DNA from 3 places in the Sporolactobacillus terrae genome. Region 1 is predicted to be linked to each of the others. Evidence: predicted binding sites of a transcription regulator. Region 1 holds the regulator's gene; each other region holds the start of a gene.
What was found. Region 1 encodes NrdR, which represses ribonucleotide reductase genes. Its sites were predicted from a motif close to AACACNATATATNGTGTT; they were not measured.
Positions count from the first base shown of each region.

Region 2: the regulator NrdR is predicted to act here: its motif matches at 2,688-2,705, upstream of nrdD (anaerobic ribonucleoside-triphosphate reductase).
Region 3: the regulator NrdR is predicted to act here: its motif matches at 3,874-3,891, upstream of nrdD (anaerobic ribonucleoside-triphosphate reductase).

Region 1 is NZ_CP082837.1:1,689,952-1,697,032, reverse strand. Features, by position in the region: gene polA (DNA polymerase I) at 1-1,263, shown strand, start outside; gene mutM (DNA-formamidopyrimidine glycosylase) at 1,320-2,159, shown strand; gene coaE (dephospho-CoA kinase) at 2,156-2,755, shown strand; gene nrdR (transcriptional regulator NrdR) at 2,841-3,320, shown strand; gene K7399_RS08070 (replication initiation and membrane attachment family protein) at 3,387-4,760, shown strand; gene dnaI (primosomal protein DnaI) at 4,785-5,717, shown strand; gene K7399_RS08060 (putative sporulation protein YtxC) at 5,810-6,637, shown strand.
Region 2 is NZ_CP082837.1:2,409,323-2,416,403, reverse strand. Features, by position in the region: gene K7399_RS11570 (aspartate aminotransferase family protein) at 1-761, shown strand, start outside; gene K7399_RS11565 (DUF5670 family protein) at 1,195-1,344, opposite strand; gene K7399_RS11560 (HAD family hydrolase) at 1,601-2,455, shown strand; gene nrdD (anaerobic ribonucleoside-triphosphate reductase) at 2,743-4,605, shown strand; gene nrdG (anaerobic ribonucleoside-triphosphate reductase activating protein) at 4,652-5,155, shown strand; gene rnhA (ribonuclease HI) at 5,309-5,767, opposite strand; gene K7399_RS11540 (ketopantoate reductase family protein) at 6,013-6,933, shown strand; gene K7399_RS11535 (C39 family peptidase) at 6,962-7,081, shown strand, end outside.
Region 3 is NZ_CP082837.1:2,716,492-2,723,572, reverse strand. Features, by position in the region: gene K7399_RS12960 (alpha/beta hydrolase) at 1-871, shown strand, start outside; gene nrdG (anaerobic ribonucleoside-triphosphate reductase activating protein) at 962-1,552, opposite strand; gene nrdD (anaerobic ribonucleoside-triphosphate reductase) at 1,567-3,774, opposite strand; gene K7399_RS12945 (helix-turn-helix domain-containing protein) at 4,088-4,540, shown strand; gene K7399_RS12940 (FecCD family ABC transporter permease) at 4,614-5,639, opposite strand; gene K7399_RS12935 (FecCD family ABC transporter permease) at 5,640-6,635, opposite strand; gene K7399_RS12930 (ABC transporter substrate-binding protein) at 6,734-7,081, opposite strand, start outside.

The DNA.
Region 1 (7,081 bases):
CTTGAACCGAAATTAATTCAGGAGCTTATTGAAAACAAGCAGAGGGAGCTGCTTTTTGAACTGGAACTACCGCTGGCTCATGTGCTGGCTAAAATGGAATATACGGGGATAAAAACAAGCAGTGAAACATTGAAAGCAATGGGCGGAGAACTTGATCGTACGCTTGAAATTATAGAACATGCTATTTATTCAATGGCTGGTGTGACGTTTAACATTAATTCACCGAAGCAGCTTGGCGAAATTCTATTCGAAAAATTGCAGCTACCACCAATTAAAAAGACGAAAACAGGCTACTCGACTGCGGCCGATGTTCTTGAGAAACTGCGTGGCCGCCATGAGATCATTGATAAGATTCTTGATTACCGGCAACTTGGCAAATTAAAATCCACTTATGTTGAGGGATTGCTTAAAGTTATCCATCCGGAAACCGGACGCGTGCATACCGTCTACAATCAGGCATTGACGCAAACCGGCCGACTGAGTTCAACAGATCCGAACTTGCAGAATATCCCGATTCGACTTGAAGAAGGTCGCAAGATTCGCAAAGCGTTTCTTCCAAGTGAAGAAGGCTGGCAGATTTTTTCCGCCGATTACTCGCAAATCGAACTTCGTGTGCTCGCACATATTGCCGACGATGAAAACCTGAAACAGGCGTTTCTTGAAAATATGGATATTCACACAAAAACAGCAATGGATGTTTTTGGTGTAACCGAAAATGAAGTGACACCGTTGATGAGGCGCCATGCGAAAGCCGTTAATTTCGGCATCATCTATGGGATCAGCGACTATGGACTATCGCAGAATCTTGGGATTACGCGTAAAGAAGCGGCACAATTTATCGAGCAATACTTAAAGAGCTATCCGGGGGTTCATCACTATATGAGAACCATCGTTCAAAAGGCGAAAACAGATGGGTATGTGACCACCCTGTTGAACCGTCGCCGCTACTTGCCGGATATTAACGGTCGCAATTTCAATCGACGCAGTTTCGCCGAACGAACGGCGATGAATACGCCGATTCAGGGCAGCGCCGCCGATGTGATCAAGCAAGCGATGATTCATATGGATCATCGGATTCAAGAAGAAAAATTGCAAACCCGGATGCTGCTACAGGTGCACGATGAATTGATTTTCGAGGTCCCGGAACACGAACTCGGTATCATGAATCGCATTGTTCCTGAAGTGATGGAGCATGCCATTGAACTTCGCGTGCCACTGAAAGTCGAGTGCTCATACGGACCGACGTGGTACGATGCAAAATAAAGAAAGCGTTTGGCGCCGACTCAACGGCGCTGCTTGGCTAGTTGGGAGTGAGAGATTTGCCGGAATTACCAGAAGTTGAAACCGTCAAACGGACATTATCACAGCTTGTCTTGGGGAAAACGGTGAAAGAAGTTGAGGTACGCTGGCCGAAGATCATCCGGCGCCCGGATAATCTTAATCAGTTTAAGCACGCACTTATCGGGCAGACGATTCACGATATAAAGCGGCGGGGGAAGTTCCTGCTCTTCTGTTTGGATGAGTCAGTGCTTGTCTCGCATTTGCGTATGGAGGGGCGCTATCGCTTGGATCCGGAGTACGCGCCGATTGATAAGTATACGCATGTGATCTTTCATTTTACCGATGATACGGCGCTTCGTTATCGTGATGTGCGTAAGTTCGGAACCATGCATCTCTTTAATAAGGGTGAGGAATGGCAGCATCCGCCGCTTGCAAAATTAGGGCCAGAGCCGCTCTCAAAGGACTTAACGGTTGATTACCTAACCGCAGCATTTTCGCGAACCGGCCGCTCAACTAAACAAGTATTACTTGACCAGACGGTTGTGGTTGGCTTAGGCAATATCTATGTCGATGAATCGCTGTTTAAAGCCGGGATTCATCCGCTTACCCCTGCATCAAGCCTGAGCACGGAGCAGCTGGAGCAGCTGCATCATGCGGTTGTGGACACGTTGACAAAAGCGGTCACCCTTGGTGGAAGTACGATTCGAACGTTTGTAAACAGTCAAGGGCATATGGGGTTCTTCCAACAGGAGCTTGCGGTCTATGGGCGGAAAGGGGAGCCGTGCGTACGCTGCGGGACTGCGATTGAAAAAATCAAGGTCGGCGGTCGTGGCACACACTATTGCCCGATATGCCAGCCTAGGCGTTCAAAGCAATGATCAAAATAGGCTTAACCGGAGGCATTGCCAGCGGGAAGAGTATGGTTTCACGCTGGCTCATCGCGCATGGCTATCCGGTGATCGACGCTGATCGCGTCTCTCGAGAAGTTGTTACACCTGGAGAAAAAGGGCTGGACTTAATTGTACGCCATTTTGGTAAAGGGATGCTTTTGCCCAGTGGTGCATTGGACAGAAAGAGACTGGGCGCGCTCATTTTTCAGGATGACAAGAAACGCAAGCTGTTAAATGAACTCTTGCATCCTTTGATTCGAACACGCATGCTTCAGCAGTTAGACGAACTGGAGAAGCGCAGGGAGCCGATCGTCTTTTTGGATATCCCATTGCTCTATGAGAGCGGTCTTGAGACCTGGACGGATAAAACGTTGGTTGTTTATGTAACCCCGGAGGAGCAATTAAAACGTTTGATGAAGCGGAACGGCCTTGCTGAGGAACAAGCGCGTGATCGGATTAATGCGCAGATGTCTCTTGAAGCGAAAGCAAAGCGAGCAGATGCCATCATTGATAACAACGGCTCTGTAAAGAAAACCGAAGAACAGATCCGTGCACTGTTTTGCAATGGGCTGTTTGATTGTTAAGTCTAGGTACATCTCACGCGGCTTTTCATCCGTTGTCCAGTAGGATACAATAAGCTTATCGATAACAGCGAATGGAGTGAGAATAATGCGCTGTCCGAATTGCAAACAAATGGCAACGAAAGTGCTGGATTCACGCCCGGTCGATAATGGACGTGCCATCCGCAGACGTAGAGAATGTGAATTGTGCCATCATCGCTTTACAACGTTTGAGAAGGTAGAAGAAACGCCTTTGGTTGTTGTGAAAAAAGGGGATAACCGCGAAGCTTTCAGCCACGAGAAGATGCTGCGCGGGCTGATTAAAGCGTGCGAAAAACGTCCGGTTCCACTCGAACGTCTCGAGCAGCTTGCCAACGATGTTGAAAAAGCGCTGCGCGATGAAGGGCGTTCTGAAGTGAACAGCCATGAAATCGGCGAACGTGTGATGAATGAATTGGTGAAGGTGGACGAGGTCGCGTATGTCCGCTTTGCTTCTGTATATAGACAGTTTACAGATATCAATGTTTTTGCGAAAAAAATACAAGAATTAAAAGATCAGCTGGAAAAAGAGAAAAACAACAAGAAATAAATTTTGTCCGGACAATGAAAAAGTATGGATTGATGCAAAATTGATGCAGAGCAGGGGGATAAAGACATGCTGCAGTCTTGGAAGGAAGTGCTGCCGGGCGATCATTATCGCGTTGAGACAAACGGACTGCTTCATTCTTTTGACCAAAGAGTCGTAACACTGCTGTATCAGCCGCTCATTGGTATCGAAGCAGCAAGTCTGTATTTTACGCTTTGGCAGGAAGTTGATGTTTCAGAAGAACATTTAACCCATCATCATTTAATGGGTTCGATGAACTTGTCTTTGGATCGTATTTTAAAAGCGAGAAAGAAACTTGAGGCCGTGGGCTTGCTGGAAACTTTGAAAAAAAAGGAGGCAGCCCCCGGTCAGTTTGTCTATCGTCTAGAACCGCCGCTCACGCCGAATCGATTTTTCAAAGACGGTTTTTTAAATTTGTTTTTATATCGTCAGATCGGTGCACGTGAATACAAACGTCTTACAGAATTATTCGCCGTTCACAGGGTAAATACCGTCGACTATGAAGATGTATCTGCATCATTTGATGAAGTCTTCAAATCGGTCCCTGCTTCAGAGACGAATGATGAGCGCAATCATGTGAAGACGGACGGTTCATGGGCGAACCGCGCGACTTCGCCGAAGGTCGGGCTAAAGACACACTTTGACTTTAAGCAAATGATGACGTATTTGTCTGATGCTATTGTTGATGAGGATGCGTTGACCGAAGACGTGCGCCAGGCGATTGATAAACTTGCTTTCGTGTACCGTACTGAACCGTATGATATGAGCAAGGCGGTGCAAGCAGCGGCGCTTCATACCGGAGAGGTCGATATCGAGGCACTGCGTAAAGAGGTTCGTGATTTCTATCTGCTTGAACATGGTGCAGATGAAATGCCGGCACTTTACGAACGGATACAGCCGGAGTCGCAACGGGAATTTACAGAGAAAGAGCCACAAACCGAAGAAGAACAGTTGATTGCGTGGTATGAACGCAATTCCCCGTATCAACTGCTTGAAGCGCTTGGACAAGGCAGTAAGCCGGCAGGACCGGATTTGAGACTCATTGAAAATTTAATGTTCGACACGAAGATGAACCCAGGTGTAATTAATGTATTGATTGACTATATTTCGCAAGTCAATGATCATAAATTAAACAAAGCATTCGTCGAAAAAGTCGCCGCACAATGGGCACGGGCGGATGTGACAACCGTACGTCAGGCGATGAACTATGCACGTGAGGAACAGAAGAAACGGAAGCAGATGAAAAAGCCTCCTGCAAACCGAACGGCGGCTTCAGCCCGCACCTCAGTTCGAAAAGAGCATCAGGAGGTCATTCCGGAATGGATGAAGCGGCCGAAGAAACCAGAGAAACAAACCAAAGCGAATGAAGAAGCGGTAAAACAGAGAGCCAAGTGGCTTGAAGACTATTTGAATCAAATTTAACAACATCAAAAGGGGGTGCCTTACATGGATTCATTAGGTTCATTATTTAAAACGTTGTCAGCGGGCCGGAATGTGCAGAAGCAGTGGAGTCAACTAGAAAACGAGCTGCGTACTCACCCAGATGTTCGTGAATTTGCAGAAAAAAATCCGGATATTGATGAAGCGGCTTGGTCAAGAAACGCGTCACGGCTGTTTCAGTTCGTCACGGAACGAAAGGCTTGTGCGCATTGTCCGGGACTCGACCACTGTCCGAACATGATGAAGGGTTACCGCCCTCAATTAGTGAATGACAAAGGGACACCGTCCTTGACCTTTGTTCGATGCCCGCTTCTTGAAGAACAGGAAGTAAAGCAGCGACAAAGTAATCTCATCCACAGCTATTATGTGCCGAAAGACGTATTGAACGCAACGTTTGACTCCATTGATAAGGAAGAAGGCGGCCGGCAGGAAGCGATTTTGGCGGCGGGAGAATTTGTAAAGCGTTACCTAAATAATCCCTCGGAGACTAAAGGTCTTTATCTTTGCGGCGAGTTTGGTGTCGGCAAGACCTATTTGATGGGTGCAATCATGAAGAGACTCGCTGAACGGCGCCATATTGCCTCGCTTATTGTGTACGTACCCGACTTTTTCAGAGAAATAAAAGGAGCGATTCAGAACCATTCGGTCGATGAGAAATTAGAAGTCTTGAAAAAGACACCAGTCCTGATCCTTGATGATATCGGTGCGGAAACCATTACACCGTGGGTACGCGACGAAGTCCTCGGTAGTATTCTTCAATACCGAATGATGGATCATTTACCGACCCTTTACACGTCGAACTTCACCTATGACGAACTAGAAGATCATTTCTCCTATTCGCAAAAAAGCGGGATTGAACATGTAAAGGCAAAGCGTTTAATGGAACGTATCCGCCATTTTACCCAATTGGTTGAAATGACCGGTGTCAATCGGCGTTGATTAAAAGTCTAAAAAAATGAAAACAAAAGTGCATGAATAAGGACTTCCTCCCATATAGTCTTTATATAAGTTGGGACGGGGAGGATGAACCATTGGAGATTGATTTTGATACCCGGCAGGAGGCTGCAGAATTCTATCGGAATTTGCCTTCTTCTTTTAGACAAGTAACTGGTGTGATGCTTATTAACAGTCGACTGGCTGTTTTTCCGGAAAAAACGACGGATTATAAAGAATTTGCGCAGTTAATTGCCCGTTATATTAGCGAACGTTATGAAAAAAAATGGATTATGACCATTATTAAAAACTATTACTATTTTACAGACCCGGAGGAACAGGTTGCTATTTTAAACATTGTATTCGCAATCTTTGCCGGCGAAAAAAATGATCTGCCTCAGACAGAAGTGCTTGAGGATCGGCGTACGATTATCATGGATGCGCTTGAAGGTATTTTGCAGGAGCATCATAGCGTTTCGTTCGCATCCATCGTTCGCTTTCGTTTAACCGCTTATCGAAAAGCACTAAGACGCTATGTCGAGATTGCGATCGATGAGTACAAGCTGGAGCAGGAGTATCAAGTTTTTATTGACAAGTTGCGTCGCATCATTCGCGCCTATAAACCGCTTTGCGAGAAGATTGAAGTCTATGATGAACAGCCTTTCAAACTTTATGACGAGCGTCATCATCTTATTCGTAACATTCAATCGGTTCGATCCTTTTACCCGATCTTAAAACAATGGGGGATTGAGGCAGAGCCCTCGATTGTCCTTTCTTTGATTGCCCTGGCACCGAAACAAGTCATTGTCTATACCGATCGCCCGGATTATGGTGTGATGAAAACGTTGCATCGGGTTTTCGAAGACCGTGTCTGCTTTGTTCCGTCCTCCCTGCATATGACCAGTGGACATCGCGTATCACAATAAAGGCGAATCAAGTCGAAAAATAAGGAAAAATATTACAGCTAATGTATGGATTCGGGTTTACATTGTAATAATTTCCATCTATACTAGAAAAGTAAATTGACGAAAGGAGGTCATCAAAACATGATGACACTTGGAATGAACGTTAAAAGAAATCCAATTGCATATAGAGTTCGGATGACCTCCACGGATTCATTCATGCATTAATCATCTGTTCAAATGGTGGTTAGTGGTTAAACTTAATGACTGAACGAATCCGCAGGTCATAGTGCCTGCGGTATTTTTGTGCGCTTAAAACCGTATTGGCGATGCCTTTGCGGTTTTTTTTATACTCAATTTACCAATATATGGTATATAAAGCCTGCGCTGGACGCTGTGCTTTTATATAAATTTTTTCAGACTGCCGCGCAATCAGCGGCCGGTCCACGACGACTAAGAAAGGATGAT
Region 2 (7,081 bases), 720 kb from region 1:
AACAGGAAGTTGCGCGCTGCTTAAATACGCTTGATGAAATTTTCCATGATCTGATTGAACCGGAACAAGTTGCCTGCATGATTTTGGAGCCGATTCAAGGCGAAGGCGGCTATATCGTTCCACCCAAGGCCTTTCTGCAAGCGATTCGCAAAATTTGCGATGAACACGGTATCCTGCTTGTCTTTGATGAAGTTCAGACCGGATTTGGTCGAACAGGCAAAATCTTTGCTTACGAAAATTTTGATGTGAAACCGGATATCATGTCGCTTGCCAAGGCGATTGCCAACGGCTTCCCACTCAGCGCACTGGTAGCACGACGCGACTTGATGGACAAATGGCCGGCCGGCACGCATGGCGGCACGTTCGGCGGAAACCCGGTTGCCTGTGCGGCAGGGGTAGCCGTCTTTGAATTGCTCGAAGGCGGATTAGTCGATCATGGCAAAGAAGTCGGTGCATACTTCAAAGAAAAGTTACTGCAGCTGGCTTCTGAGCGTGATGAGGTGCTGGAAGTCAGAGGACTTGGTCTGATGATCGGCATTGAATTTGTCGACCGTGACGGTCACCCGGATGGCGATCTGGTCACGGCAATTCGTGCCAAGGCTCTAGAAAAAGGCTTGATTTTACTTTCCTGCGGCGTGGACCACAATGTAATTCGTTTTATTCCACCGCTTATTGTTACCAAGGAGCAAATCGACGACGCCTTTGACATTTTCAAAGCAAGCGTTGAAGCGTCACTTGATGAAGTCGCGCAGAAGCATTGACTCTGACTCGCGCAGAAGCAGTTGATCATCGATTTTTTCTTTGCGGGATAATTAAGTAAACGATTCTGCCCCGTCTTCAAACCCATAGACCAGTGTTTTGGCCAAGAATCAAAGCGGAGGTACTCTGGCGCCAGCGGGATCGCGCGTTGTTGATGCGTGCCAGCGAGATCCCGCAGATTTCTGTTTGTCTGAGGAGGCTCGCGGTGCGCCCGCGGCAAGCGAGTAACCGAAGCGGCGATTCAGTACCGAAAAGACACGAGTCCATCACACATGGTTGGAGAGTAAGGACCGGGCGTATTTTGCCCGGTTTTTCTTACAATACTGAAAAACCCCCTGGAATTGGCTCGGAACGAACCCATTTCAAGGGGATAAGAATCTGATACTCAGACAGTTTCAGCGAATAGAATCAGACATGCACCCGGTTCACCCGCATTCATCGCCTGCGCGTGAAAAACTGAACAATAAACAAAATCAGCGCGGCAATGAGCAAAAGGTAAATGAGCGCGCCGCCGATTTTCAGCAGCAGCAGAACAAGCCAAATAACAAACAGAATGACGATCAACGTCCAAAGCAGACCCAGCATGAAATGCCCTCCCATCAAGTCATTGATGTATTACTTAGTAGTATAGACAAATGAATGAGTTTTCATCAGAACAAGATCATGTAGGTTTTGAACGTCGCTTCAATGTTCCAATCAAAGCCCGCTTTAAGCTGCTGAAGATCGTGGAGCGTTTACATGCCTGCTGAAAAAGTGCCTGCTTCTGAGTATGAAACACATGCGCGCCGCGTTGAGAACAGGTAAAATAACCGTATAGGCGATGATTAAGGGGGGATAGGATGTGAGTATTGAGACGATTATGTTGGATTTGGATGGGACGACATTAACAGCGGAAAATCAGGTCACCCCTGAGTTGAACGCATACTTAAAGAAACTGCGATCCCTTGGCAAGCATGTGTTTGTCGTCACAGGCCGTTCCGAAGTCGATGCGCTGAATGTTCTTCCAAAAGACTTTCCGCATGAAGGCATGGTTGCTTCGAATGGAATGTCGGTATTTGCAGGCGGGAAAAGGATTTTTCAACAAGCACTTCCCAGCGGGCTTGTCCAACAAATGATCAAGCGATCAGAGCAGCAGCGCATGTATTACCAGCTGCACCCAATCGGAGGCAGGCGGACCATTCTGAGTCGTGATCGCGGCTATATCACCGATCAGATCAGAGGAGAACGGCCGCATTCCGTAAGTGAAAATGAATGGAATTCGCGCAGACAGGCCGTTCTGGAAGATATGGTCTGGAAGGATACGCTAACTGAGGAAGAGTCGGAACAAATCGCGAAAATGTACTTTTTCAGTACCGATGCAAGACTCATGGCTGCATGGAAACAGGCGCTTCGCACTTTGCAACAGACATTCGCTTTTGACCAGTTTTCATCTTCACCGAACAATACCGAACTTGTCGGCAAGAATATATCGAAGGCGAGCGGCATTGGTCAGTTGCTTGACTATTTTAACCTGTCACCAGAACAGGCGTTGGCGGTTGGGGATGGTGAAAATGATTTGCCGATGTTTCAGCTTGCCGGACATTCGGCGGCGATGAAGAATGCGCCGGATCATGTGCAGGAACAAGCAGATTGGGTAACCGAAAACCCCTATGACCAAAATGGTCTTTTTAAATTCTTAAATACAGTCTTTCATTAATTGATGAAGATGACGATCACGAAATCGTCATTTTTTTTATGCCTTTCCTCATTTTTTTGTGTGTTTTAAACCCCTATAATGAATAAGTTGTCCTTTCTACTTGCAGCGCTTAAAGGCTGCGGCAAAGCGGCATTCGCAAAATTTGCTTCAATTCTATTTTTTCCTTTCCCTCTCCCCCAAAAAACGTGTTTCGCTACTTTTTATCTACATATTGTGTTAGAAATCACTTAAATATACTACATATTGTTGTATAATGTTTTTATTAGCCGATTATAGGAGGCCGCAAGATGATTAATGAACCGATAATGAAAGAGAAAATGTTAGACGATAAAATTCGTGATCTAATCAATATGGATGAATATGTTGCGAATGAAAATGCCAATAAGGATGAAAATGTATTCAATACAAAACGCGATTTGCTCGCAGGTGTGGCCGCCAGAGACTATGCACTTCGCCACATCTTGCCGAAAGAATTCGCCGATGCGCACAAGCAGGGCATCATGCACTTCCATGACCTAGATTATTCACCGTTCTTCCCCATGTACAATTGCATGCTGATCGACTTCAAAGGCATGCTGGAAAAAGGATTCTCGATTGGGAATGCCGATGTTGAGCAGCCGAAATCAATCAAGACTGCAACAGCACTGGTCGCCCAAATTGTCGCTAATGTTTCATCGAATATTTATGGAGGAACATCGTTCAATCGAGCAGATGAAGTATTAGAACCGTACGCAAAAACGAGTTTCTGCAAATATTTGGAAACGGCGAAACAATGGATGTCCGATCCGAAAGCTCAGGAAAAGTATGCGTATTCGATGACGAAAAAAGAAATCTATGATTCGATGCAGTCACTTGAATACGAAATTAACACCTTGTTTTCCAGTAACGGACAAACGCCTTTTTTTACGTTGAATTTCGGGCTTGGTGAATCATGGTTTGCTCGTGAAATTCAGAAGTCTATTTTGAAAGTTCGTATTCTCGGTTTGGGTCGCGACCACAAAACCGCAGTCTTTCCAAAACTTGTGTTTACAATCAAACGGGGACTGAACCTCAATGAAGGTGACCCAAACGCTGATGTTAAGAAACTAGCCGTTGAATGCGCAACGAAACGGATGTATCCGGATATTTTAAATTATGATCGGATCGTTGAAATCACCGGTGACTTTAAAGCGCCGATGGGCTGCCGTTCGTTTCTGCCTTCTTATCAAGAAAATGGGCACTACATCACCGATGGCCGCAATAATATGGGTGTAGTGACTTTGAACATTCCGAGAATTGCCATTGAATCCGCTGGTGATCAGAATACGTTCTGGAGCCTTTTTGATGAGCGTCTCGATCTTGTCTGCCGCGCGCTGTTCTTCCGCATTCAAACGCTGAATAAGGTCCAGGCGAAGAACGCGCCGATTTTGTATCAATACGGTGCAACCGGCAAACGACTGGATGCGGATGAACCGGTCAAGGATATTTTTAAAAACGGACGTGCGACGGTATCAATGGGGTATATCGGTTTGTACGAAGCGGCGACGGTGTTCTATGGAGCAAATTGGGAACATAATCCACAAGCGAAAAAATTCACACTGGATATCGTGAAACGCTTCAAAACAGTGTCGATTGAATGGCGTGAGAAAACGGGTTATGCGTTCAGCGTCTATGCAACGCCATCGGAAAGCTTGACCGACCGGTTCTGTCGCTTGGACAAGCAGCGTTTCGGCAGCATCAAGGATCTTACGGATAAAGATTATTATACAAACAGCTTTCACTATGACGTGCGTAAAAAAATAAATCCGTTTGAAAAAATCGACTTCGAAAAAGATTATGAACCTTATACAGCGGGCGGATTTATTCACTACTGCGAATTTCCATCGCTCGTGAATAATCCTGAAGGACTTGAAGCGGTATGGGACTATACCTATGACCGTGTCGGTTATTTTGGTACCAACACGCCCATTGACAAGTGTTATGAATGCGGTTATGAGGGCGAGTTTGAGTCGACGGTGCAAGGCTTTAAATGCCCAAGCTGCGGCAATCACAATCCTGAGACAACGTCCTGCATTCGCCGTCTGTGCGGCTATCTTGGGTCGGTGATTCAGCGCAAACCGATTAAAGGACGCTTGAAAGAGATCAACAGCAGGGAAAAACAGCAGTACTGAAAGGAGTGAATTTGCCGAATGCAGCAAGCATCCGGCATTCAGAACGATGAATTATGCTGATTATAAACGGTTTGATTTTCTAAATGGGTCCGGCATCCGCCATTCATTGTTCGTCAGTGGCTGCCACTTTCATTGTAAAGGCTGCTGGAATGCAGTGGCGTGGAATCCCACTTTTGGCAAGCCTTACACAGCCGAGGTGGAGACGCAGATTATTGATGATCTCAACATTCCCGGGATTAAGGTTCAAGGCTTGTCGCTGCTTGGCGGCGAACCGTTTGACCATCCGGAACCGTTAACTGAACTTGTGACCCGCGTCAATCGAGACTGCCCGGGCAAGGATATTTGGTGCTGGACGGGATTCACTTTTGAACAATTAAAGGAGAATCCTGAGCGGCGCGACATGCTGCGCCATCTCGATGTGTTGGTTGATGGTCCCTTTGACATCAACAAGCGCAACCTGAAGTTAAAGTTCCGCGGATCATCCAATCAGCGGGTGATTCTTGTGAAAGAATCACTGAAAAAAGGACGCATCGTGCTGAAAGTTCACTAAATATGTATCGTAATACCGGCTTTAAGATGAGCAAAAAGAACAGGTTAATGAGCAACTCCGGACTTGGCATCGGCATTCTAAGGATCGGACGTTGCACATGCCGCGGATGCGCGGCAAAAATGAAAGGAGTGAGCGTTATGCTCACTCCTTTGTTCAGCAGTTCTTTTCCTGTTCATCCATTGCTAAATTGGCCAGCTGATCGGCGCGTTCATTGTATTCAACGCCATGATGGCCTTTGACCTTATTGAAGGTGATTTTGTCCTGTTTTTCGGCAAGTGCGTTGAGGTGCATCCACAATTCTTTATTTTTTACGGGTTTTCCACCGGCGGTTTTCCAGCCTTTTTTAATCCAACCATGGATCCAGCTATTCATACCGTTTACGACATAAGCGCTGTCGATATAGAAAGAAACCGGAATTTGGTTTGTTTTGAGCGATTCAAGCGATCGGATTGCTGCAGTTAGTTCCATGACATTGTTTGTTGTGTTGCGCATGCCCCCATGCAGTTCTTTTACCTTGTCTCCGTAGCGAAGGATTGCCCCCCATCCGCCGACATTATGATCGCTTTGATTGCCGCGACAGCCTCCATCACAATAAATAATAATTTCGTTCAATTCACGTCACCTTTTCCGTTAAAATCGTTGCCTTGTGATCATTCTCTGCGTCCTAGGCGAAATCCTTTATTCAGGAAGCCTTTGATCAGTATATCAGAAGAGCGGCGCTCCTCGAAATCAGCTCACACGCAATCATTTTGTCACCTCATTGAAAACAAAATATTGTAAACTATTTTATAGTAGAGAAAAAGAAAAAGGTGCAGCAGAAGAATCGATTCATAAACTTGGAATGGGGCGTGGGCAATTTGAAAATCGCAGTTTTAGGAGCAGGGGCGATCGGATGTTATTACGGCGGAGTTCTTGCTAAGGAACATGCAGATGTGACATTCATTGCGAGAAGACGCACATATGATCGTCTGAAACATCACGAATTGGTTGTAAAAAGTATTCATGGTGATTTTTCGTTACCGGTCAACGTTATCGATTCTGAGCATTTGGAAGGGCATGCTGCCTTTGACTATATTCTTTTAGCGATAAAATCGACTGGACTTGAAGCCGCGATTGAGGAATTAAAAGTTTTAATGGAAGACCGCACGAAGATCATCTGTCTGCTGAATGGGATCGGTAATGAAGAAAGGCTGGCAGAAGTGTTTGGTGCTCAGCGAGTCATTGGCGGTTCGGCGTTTATCTCGATTATCCGTGAAGCGCCGGGAGTTGTTCATCACGTTGGTGATGGCAAGTTGGTGATCGGCGAGTGGCAGAGTCATACGCATCAAGATGCCGGCTTGATCGAATTGGAGAAGCTGCTGCTTCAGGCAGGAGCGGCTGTACGCATTACATCCGACATCAAGCGAATCAAGTGGGAAAAACTGCTTTGGAATATCACCTACAATCCGTTGACCGCGTTAACGCAAACGAGGGTCGGCACGGCATTAAAAGATCCAGACCTCAAATTGCTGCTTGAACGCGTCAGTGCAGAGTTCCTGAATTTGGCGGATAAACGGGGCATAATAATCAGAGAGGATTACAAGACAGGACTTCTTACCCCCGATGAGGAGATTCAAAATCATAAAACATCGATGCTCCAGGATTTTGAGAACGGTCAGGCAATGGAATTAGACGCAATTCTCGGCTTTGTGATTCAGACGGCGAAACAATGTGCGGTTTCGGTTCCAACCATTGAAACCCTGTACCATCTGCTTCGCTTCTTAGAGCGTAGTCACTAAGACTAGGAAATGTAAAGGCGGTAGCGTGATGAAAAAGTTTGCAGCGGCACTTTTCATGATCAGCATAATCATGGTCGGTTCTCTATCCATTTTTTATATGGTCACTCATGCTCCGGAGAAACAAGAACAGCAGGCAAAGGAAGAGACT
Region 3 (7,081 bases), 1.0 Mb from region 1:
GAAGTCACCGCGGCGGCAGAATCTGGATCCAAAAGCCGGAAAAGTTGCCCTTTCTTCGGTCATACAGACACGTATAGATGAGCGGAAAGCAGCAAAGAAACAGTTTCTTGAGCAGTGCCCGCCGACCGACCGGTTTATGCGATCATCGGATGGGTTGAACCTGCACGCATTTCGATTTGAAGCGCATCCGAACAAGCATCACTGGATTATACTCCTGCACGGCTATATGGATGAAGCTTCGAACATGTTTTATTATGCCTCTGTTTTTGCCGAACATGGCTATAATGTGCTTGTTCCCAACTTGCGCGGAGCAGGGCGAAGTGAAGGGGACTACATCGGTATGGGCTGGAATGACCGTCTCGATGTTGTAGGTTGGATCAAACAACTTGTTGCACAGGACCCTGAGGCTAAGATTGCCGTTTTCGGCGTTTCCATGGGCGGCGCGACGGCGATGATGACCGCTGGTGAGAAGCTTCCGTCAAACGTTTGCTGCGTGATTGAAGATTGCGGCTATACGTCCGTAGCGGATGAATTTGCCTATGAACTGCGCAATTTGTTTCGGCTTCCAGCTTTTCCTATTTTGCGATTGGCGGATCGAGTGACGCGTTCGCGCGCCGGCTATGGCATTTATGAAGCCTCGGCAATCGAACAAGTGAAGAAGGCAAACGTACCGATCTTATTCATTCATGGCGATAACGACACGTTTGTCCCAACCCATATGGTGCATAAAGTCTATGAGGCGGCAGCCGGCGAGAAGGAGCTTCTGCTTGTGAAAAAGGCGACCCATGCGGCTTCGTCAATTGTCGATCCTGAATTGTATTTTTCAACGATCTTTCACTTTCTTGAAAAGCATGTGCCGCAAAACGAATAAATGGGGCAGGCTGCTCCATTGCCGGACTGTATAGATGAGCAAACCGCGTGTCGCTATTGGACACGCGGTTAATCGCTTCTCTATATCATCTTATTTAACAAGCCGATCCCAAATGACGACTTGGCCGCTTTTCAGGGACGGCTGCACATCAATAATCCGCTGATTTGAACTGCCGCGGAATTGCAGGGTCAGGTCTTTCTTTGCCAGATCAAAGCGACCGTCGACGAGAATATCAATTTTTGACAGGAGTTCGCGCTTGTCCTCAGAGTCGTGCTGAAGTTCTTCCCACGTGTAGCCGCTCCATGACCAAATATCTTTTGCTTGTCCGTACTCGCTTCGGATTCGGTTCACGAGCGAAAGGCAGACGCCGGTGTTTAAGAACGGTTCACCGCCGAGCAGCGTCAAGCCTTGTACATAAGACTGTCCGATGTCGGCAATGATTTGATCCTCCAGCTCCTTGGTATAGGGTTGACCGTAACGGAAGTTCTGGGCCGCTTTATTGTAGCAGCCGGGACAGTCGAAAGGACAGCCGCTGACATAGAGGCTGCAGCGCACGCCTTCTCCGTCTACGAAATTGAATGGTTTGTAGCTGGCAATATAGCACCGGCTCAAGCGTTCGGCCAGCCATGTTTTTGGGTTCGGGTCGCGTGGACGTTTTCTCTGAGCCGCATCATTTACCAATGGAATGCCTCCCTTTATTGCCGAGCAATCGTGTTGCTGTCGTTACCGAGGCTTAGATGCTTGACGCGCGATGCGATTTCCACATGCCGCCCGTGAATCATCGGTCGCTGCTGCGGGTTGCCCAAGTAGCCGCAGGTTCTTTTTACAACGTCACAGGACTGTGGATCGGTATTGCCGCATTCCGGGCATTCAAAGCCGCGCTCGGTTGGTTGGAATTCGCCCTTGAAGCCGCATTTGAAGCATTGATCAATCGGTGTATTGGTACCCAGATAGCCGACGCGGTCGTACGCATAATCCCATACTGCTTCCAGCGCTTTCGGATTTTGCTTCAGATTCGGATATTCGCAGTAATGGATGAATCCACCGGCGCAATACGGCGGAAAGTCCTTCTCGAAGTCTAATTTTTCAAATGGCGTCGGCGCTTTGCGTACATCATAGTGGAAGCTGTTTGTGTAGTATTCCTTATCGGTAATGTCCTTCACTTTGCCGAATTTTTCCGTATCTTTGCGGCAGAATTTGTCGGTCAGGCTTTCACTTGGTGTGCTGTATACGCTGAAATGATAGCCGTATTCTTCTTCCCAATCTTGGCAGTGTTCCCAGAGCTTCTTCACGACGCTGATGGCGAAGTCTTTGGCTTCCGGATTACTTTCCCATGTACTGCCGTAAAAAACGGTGCCCACTTCATAAAGGCCGATGTAGCCAAGAGAAACGGTGGCGCGGCGATTCTTGAAGAGTTCATCAACCGAGTCCGTACGCTTTAGTCGCTTGCCAAAAGCACCGTATTGATAAAGGATCGGCGCGTTGTCCGGCGTTGCCTGCTTCGCGCGCTCCACCTTAAAGACGAGTGCTTCCTTGCAGATCTGCAGTCGTTCCTTGAGAATCTTCCAAAAGGCTTCCTTGTCCCCTTTTGATTCCAGCGCAATGCGCGGCAGATTAACCGTGACCACGCCGAGATTCATTCGTCCGGAATTGACCTCTTTGCCGTTCTCATCATGCCAGCCTTGCAGGAACGAGCGGCAGCCCATCGGTGCTTTAAAACTTCCGGTCAGTTCGACCAGTTTGTCATACATCAGCACGTCCGGGTACATCCGTTTTGTTGCGCATTCAACAGCAAGCTGTTTGATGTCGTAATTCGGATCTTCCGGATCGAGGTTGAGCCCGCGTTTCAGACTGAATACCAGCTTTGGGAAAATCGCGGTGCGGTGTTCTTTGCCTAACCCGGTAATGCGTATACGCAGAATCGCTTTTTGAATTTCACGTTCAATCCAATTGGTCCCTAGGCCAAAGCCTAAGGTTGTAAAAGGTGTTTGTCCTTGAGAGGAATAGAGTGTATTGATTTCGTATTCGAGTGCCTGCATGGCGTCATAAATATCTTTTCTCGTTTTCTTACGGGCGAAGGCCTGCTGTTTTTCCGTTCCTTCAACCCATTCTTCCGCATCCGTTAAATGCTTGTCATAATTCTTTTTGGCAAAAGGAGCAAGCAGTTCATCCACACGGTCGGCGGAACAGCCGCCATATTGACTGGAAGCAACATTGGCAATAATCTGAGCCATTTGTGCAGTTGCCGTTTGAATCGAATGCGGCGGTTCGACCTCTGCATTGCCGATTTTAAACCCATGATTGAGCATTTCGTTGAAGTCGATCAAGCAGCAATTGGTCATTGGGCTGTATGGCTGATAGTCAAGGTCATGCCAATGGATCTCTCCCTTAAGCTGTGCATTGGCTACCTTTGGCGGCAGCATCTTCAGTCCAATCGCTTTGGCGACCGTACCGGCAGTAAGATCGCGCTGTGTATTAAAGACCTGGCTGTCCTTATTCGCGTTTTCATTGACGATGGATTGATCTTTATGTAAGAGTTTTCGAATGGTGAAATTGATGTCGGTTGCTTTATTACGGGCAAAATCACGCTCGGTGCGGTAGTTGATGTACTCTTGAGCAATATCATACTGATGATGGGTCAGAAGCGTTTGCTCAACAATATTTTGAATCTCATAAATTTTGATGTCTTCATGAAACCGTGATCCGATTTCAGCGAGCACATCATCGGTAATGTCATTGATTAATTGAAACGTGATTGGATCCAAATCGCCAAAAACGTGCTTTGCGGCTTTTAATAGAGCCGTGGTGATTTTCTCAGCATTAAAATCTATAATACGGCCATCGCGTTTTAATACTTTGATGGCCGGTGTGTTGACTGTAAATGGTTGTTTTGTATCGATCATCGTGAACGCCCCCTTGAAAAACTACTAAACTATCATAGGATATTGGCGCATAGGTTTCAATCTATATATGGGATGTAAAACGCGGGAAATATTGTGAAAAGTACTAGATATGGTATTGTGGAAGGGGAAATACGATTTGTGACAAGCTTGTGAAAGATGCAAACCACATGTGTTCCAATCTTAAAAGATCGAAAAAAGCGAGCTTTTTCCCTGCAACCTTAGGGTGCGGGCAGCGCGCAACCAAGGCTCGCTTTACTTTTTGAGGCAGAACAGGCGAGAATAAGGTATCACGTGATAAAGGGTGATCGCTGAGATGGATTTTGCAGATAAATTGAAAAAATTACGCAAGGAGAAAGGCTGGTCACAAGATGACTTGGCAGAAAAGCTGTTTGTTAGCCGGCAGTCTGTTTCTAAATGGGAAATTGGTCAAAATTATCCGAGTATTGAAAGCATTATTAGACTAAGTGATCTGTTTGATATGACGATCGATGACTTATTAAGGAGTGATGTTGCATTGACTGAGAAGGTGATTCAGGACAGCAAGCAACTGGCGCATCCGAGACTTAAATTCTGGTTTGAAGTGCTCTTTTTATTCGGGGGAGTACTCATGCTGATTAAGTTAGCAGTGCTGCTGATCAATAACCTAACGGCATTGGATCTGCCTCTGATTGGCGGCAAGTTGATTTGGAACTTGGGATCCGTCTTGTTTATGATTGGCGGAGCGATTGGCTCCGATGGGGTTAAAGAAAAATACAAAGAAGATTAACCGTTGAAAGTCACGCCGCCCAAAACGTAGTGGACAGAAAGCGTTTTTTTATTGATAAGCTGAGACTTTTTGTTCACTTAGCCTGTGACAGTAAATAAAGAAAATAAGGTGCACCGAGTACGGACACAATGATCCCGGCTGGAAGTTCCGCCGGCTGAAGCATCCAGCGGCCGAGGGTATCGGCGGCCAGAAGCAGAAGTGCGCCGGAAAGCGCGGAGACGGGGAGCAGGCGCAGATGCTGCGCCCCCACAAGGCGGCGGGCCAGATGGGGAGCAATCAGTCCGATAAAACCGATCCCACCGCTGACTGCAACGCAGGCGGCGGCAAGTGCGACTGCGGCAAGAAGCAGCATCCGTCTGTTTTTTTCGATCGCAACGCCGAGACCGATCACGGTTGGCTCATCAAGTTGCAAAAGGTCCAGCGTCCGTGCATGATACAGGACATAAGAAAAGAGCACGAGAACCCAAGGTAAAAGTGCAAGGACAAAGTGCCAATTCGAGCCCCAGATCGTTCCCGCAAGCCATGTAGACACAAATTGATATTGATTCGGATCGAATTTAAGCGTCAGGATAACCATGAGCGCGCTGATGCCTGATGCGACGGCGATACCTGTTAATAAGAGCCGGGTGGAAGAAAAGCCTTGGTGCTGCCGGAGTGCAAGCGCATAGATGAGTATCGCTGCAGCGGCTGCGCCGATAAGCGCAGCCATTGGGAGCATATAAACCGGTACTGCTTGCCGACTTTGGAAAAAAGAGATAAACAGTACGATCGCCAGCCCTGCACCGGCATTAATGCCTAGAATGCCCGGATCGGCGAGTGCGCTGCGCGTGACACTTTGAATGATGCATCCGGATACGGCGAGTCCCGCGCCGGCCAGTACCGAAATGATGATGCGCGGCATCCGGAATTCAAAAAGAATAAGCGACTGAGCGTTTGTGCCGCCGCCGAACAGGGTCTGAATCACTTCAAGAGGAGCCAGTCTTGTAAATCCGGTATTCATACTGATGACAAAGAGGACGACAATAAGTGTGGTCAGCAAAACCATTATTTGAATGCTTCGATTCCTTTTGTGTCGTTCCGCGGCAGTGAGGCTGCTCATTTAATGGTCGCTCCTTTCCGATCCGGCCAAATAGAGAAAGAACGGAATGCCGATCAATGCGATTAATACGCCGACGGGCGTCTCATAAGGCGGATTGATACTGCGGGCGCCAAGATCGGCCAAAACCAGCAGCAGGCTGCCAAGAATGGCTGTGCTGGGAATGATTTTTCGGTAATCCGTACCGACAAGATAGCGGGTCAGATGCGGGACAATTAACCCAACAAACCCGATCGCACCGACGACCGACACTGCGGCACCGGCAAGAATAAGCACCATGACGATACTTGCCGTTTTAATGATGCCCGTATGCATGCCAAGCCCGGACGCTATGTTGTCACCGAGGCTGAGAATGGTGATGGATGGTGACAGAAAAAGAGCAGCGAGAAACGCGCCAATCACCCAAGGAAGGATCATCATAAGCTCAAACCAGTGAATGCCGGTCGTTCCCCCTGCATACCAAAAGGCAAGATCTTGCCCGATCTGAAAATAAATCGCTAAGCCTTGACTCAGTGCAGTGAGCAAGGCGCTGACTGCGGCACCTGCCAGAACAAGGCGGACCGGTGACATGCCATTCGGCGACAGCGAACTCATTCCATAGACGATGCCGGCACCCACGCCTGCACCGATAAAGGAGCAGATCATCAAATAGAAGAAGGGAAGCGCCGGAAAGAAAGCATAGCAAAGCGCAAGTACAAAAGCCGCCCCTGCGTTAATGCCAAGGATTCCTGAATCGGCGAGTGGATTTCGGGTGACGCCTTGCATCAATGCTCCGGAAACGGAAAAACAGGCACCGATAATGACACTGCCAAGTACACGCGGCATGCGCAGTTCCCAAATGATTTTATGCGGCACAAGTTGAGCATTATAGTGGAAGACCGCATCCCAGACGGTTTTCAAGTCGATGTTTGCCGCACCATAGGAGATGGAGACTCCGATCGCAAACACCAGCAAAAACGGTCCGACGATTAATAGGATCGGAAAGGACCACTTTTTCATTCGGCTATTCTTGATCGATTGATTGATGTGTTTGGCTTTTAGCGCTGCCAGTTTTGCCACCGTTCTTTCTCTCAGTTACTTTTCTATGTCTCTTTGGCTTATTTGCTTAATTTTTCCGTGATAATTTTTGCTGTATTCAGCTGTGACATCGGCGTATTGTTAAAAAAGCTGGAATCGACCACGTAAACATGATGATTTTTAAACGCATTAAGCGATTTCCAAATGTCTCCGCTGGTGATTTGTTTCAGACGTTTCTTCGATACTTCCGGTTTCTCATCCTGCTTGCCGGTTTGTACGAAGATGTAGTCAGGATTCATTTCAAGCAACTTCTCTAGTGAGATCGCAGAAAAAAGGTCCTTTGATTCAATGCCGGCAACCGGTGTCAGTCCAAGATCGTGATAGAGCACACCGCCGACACTTGACGGTAAATGATTATAGATACGTAC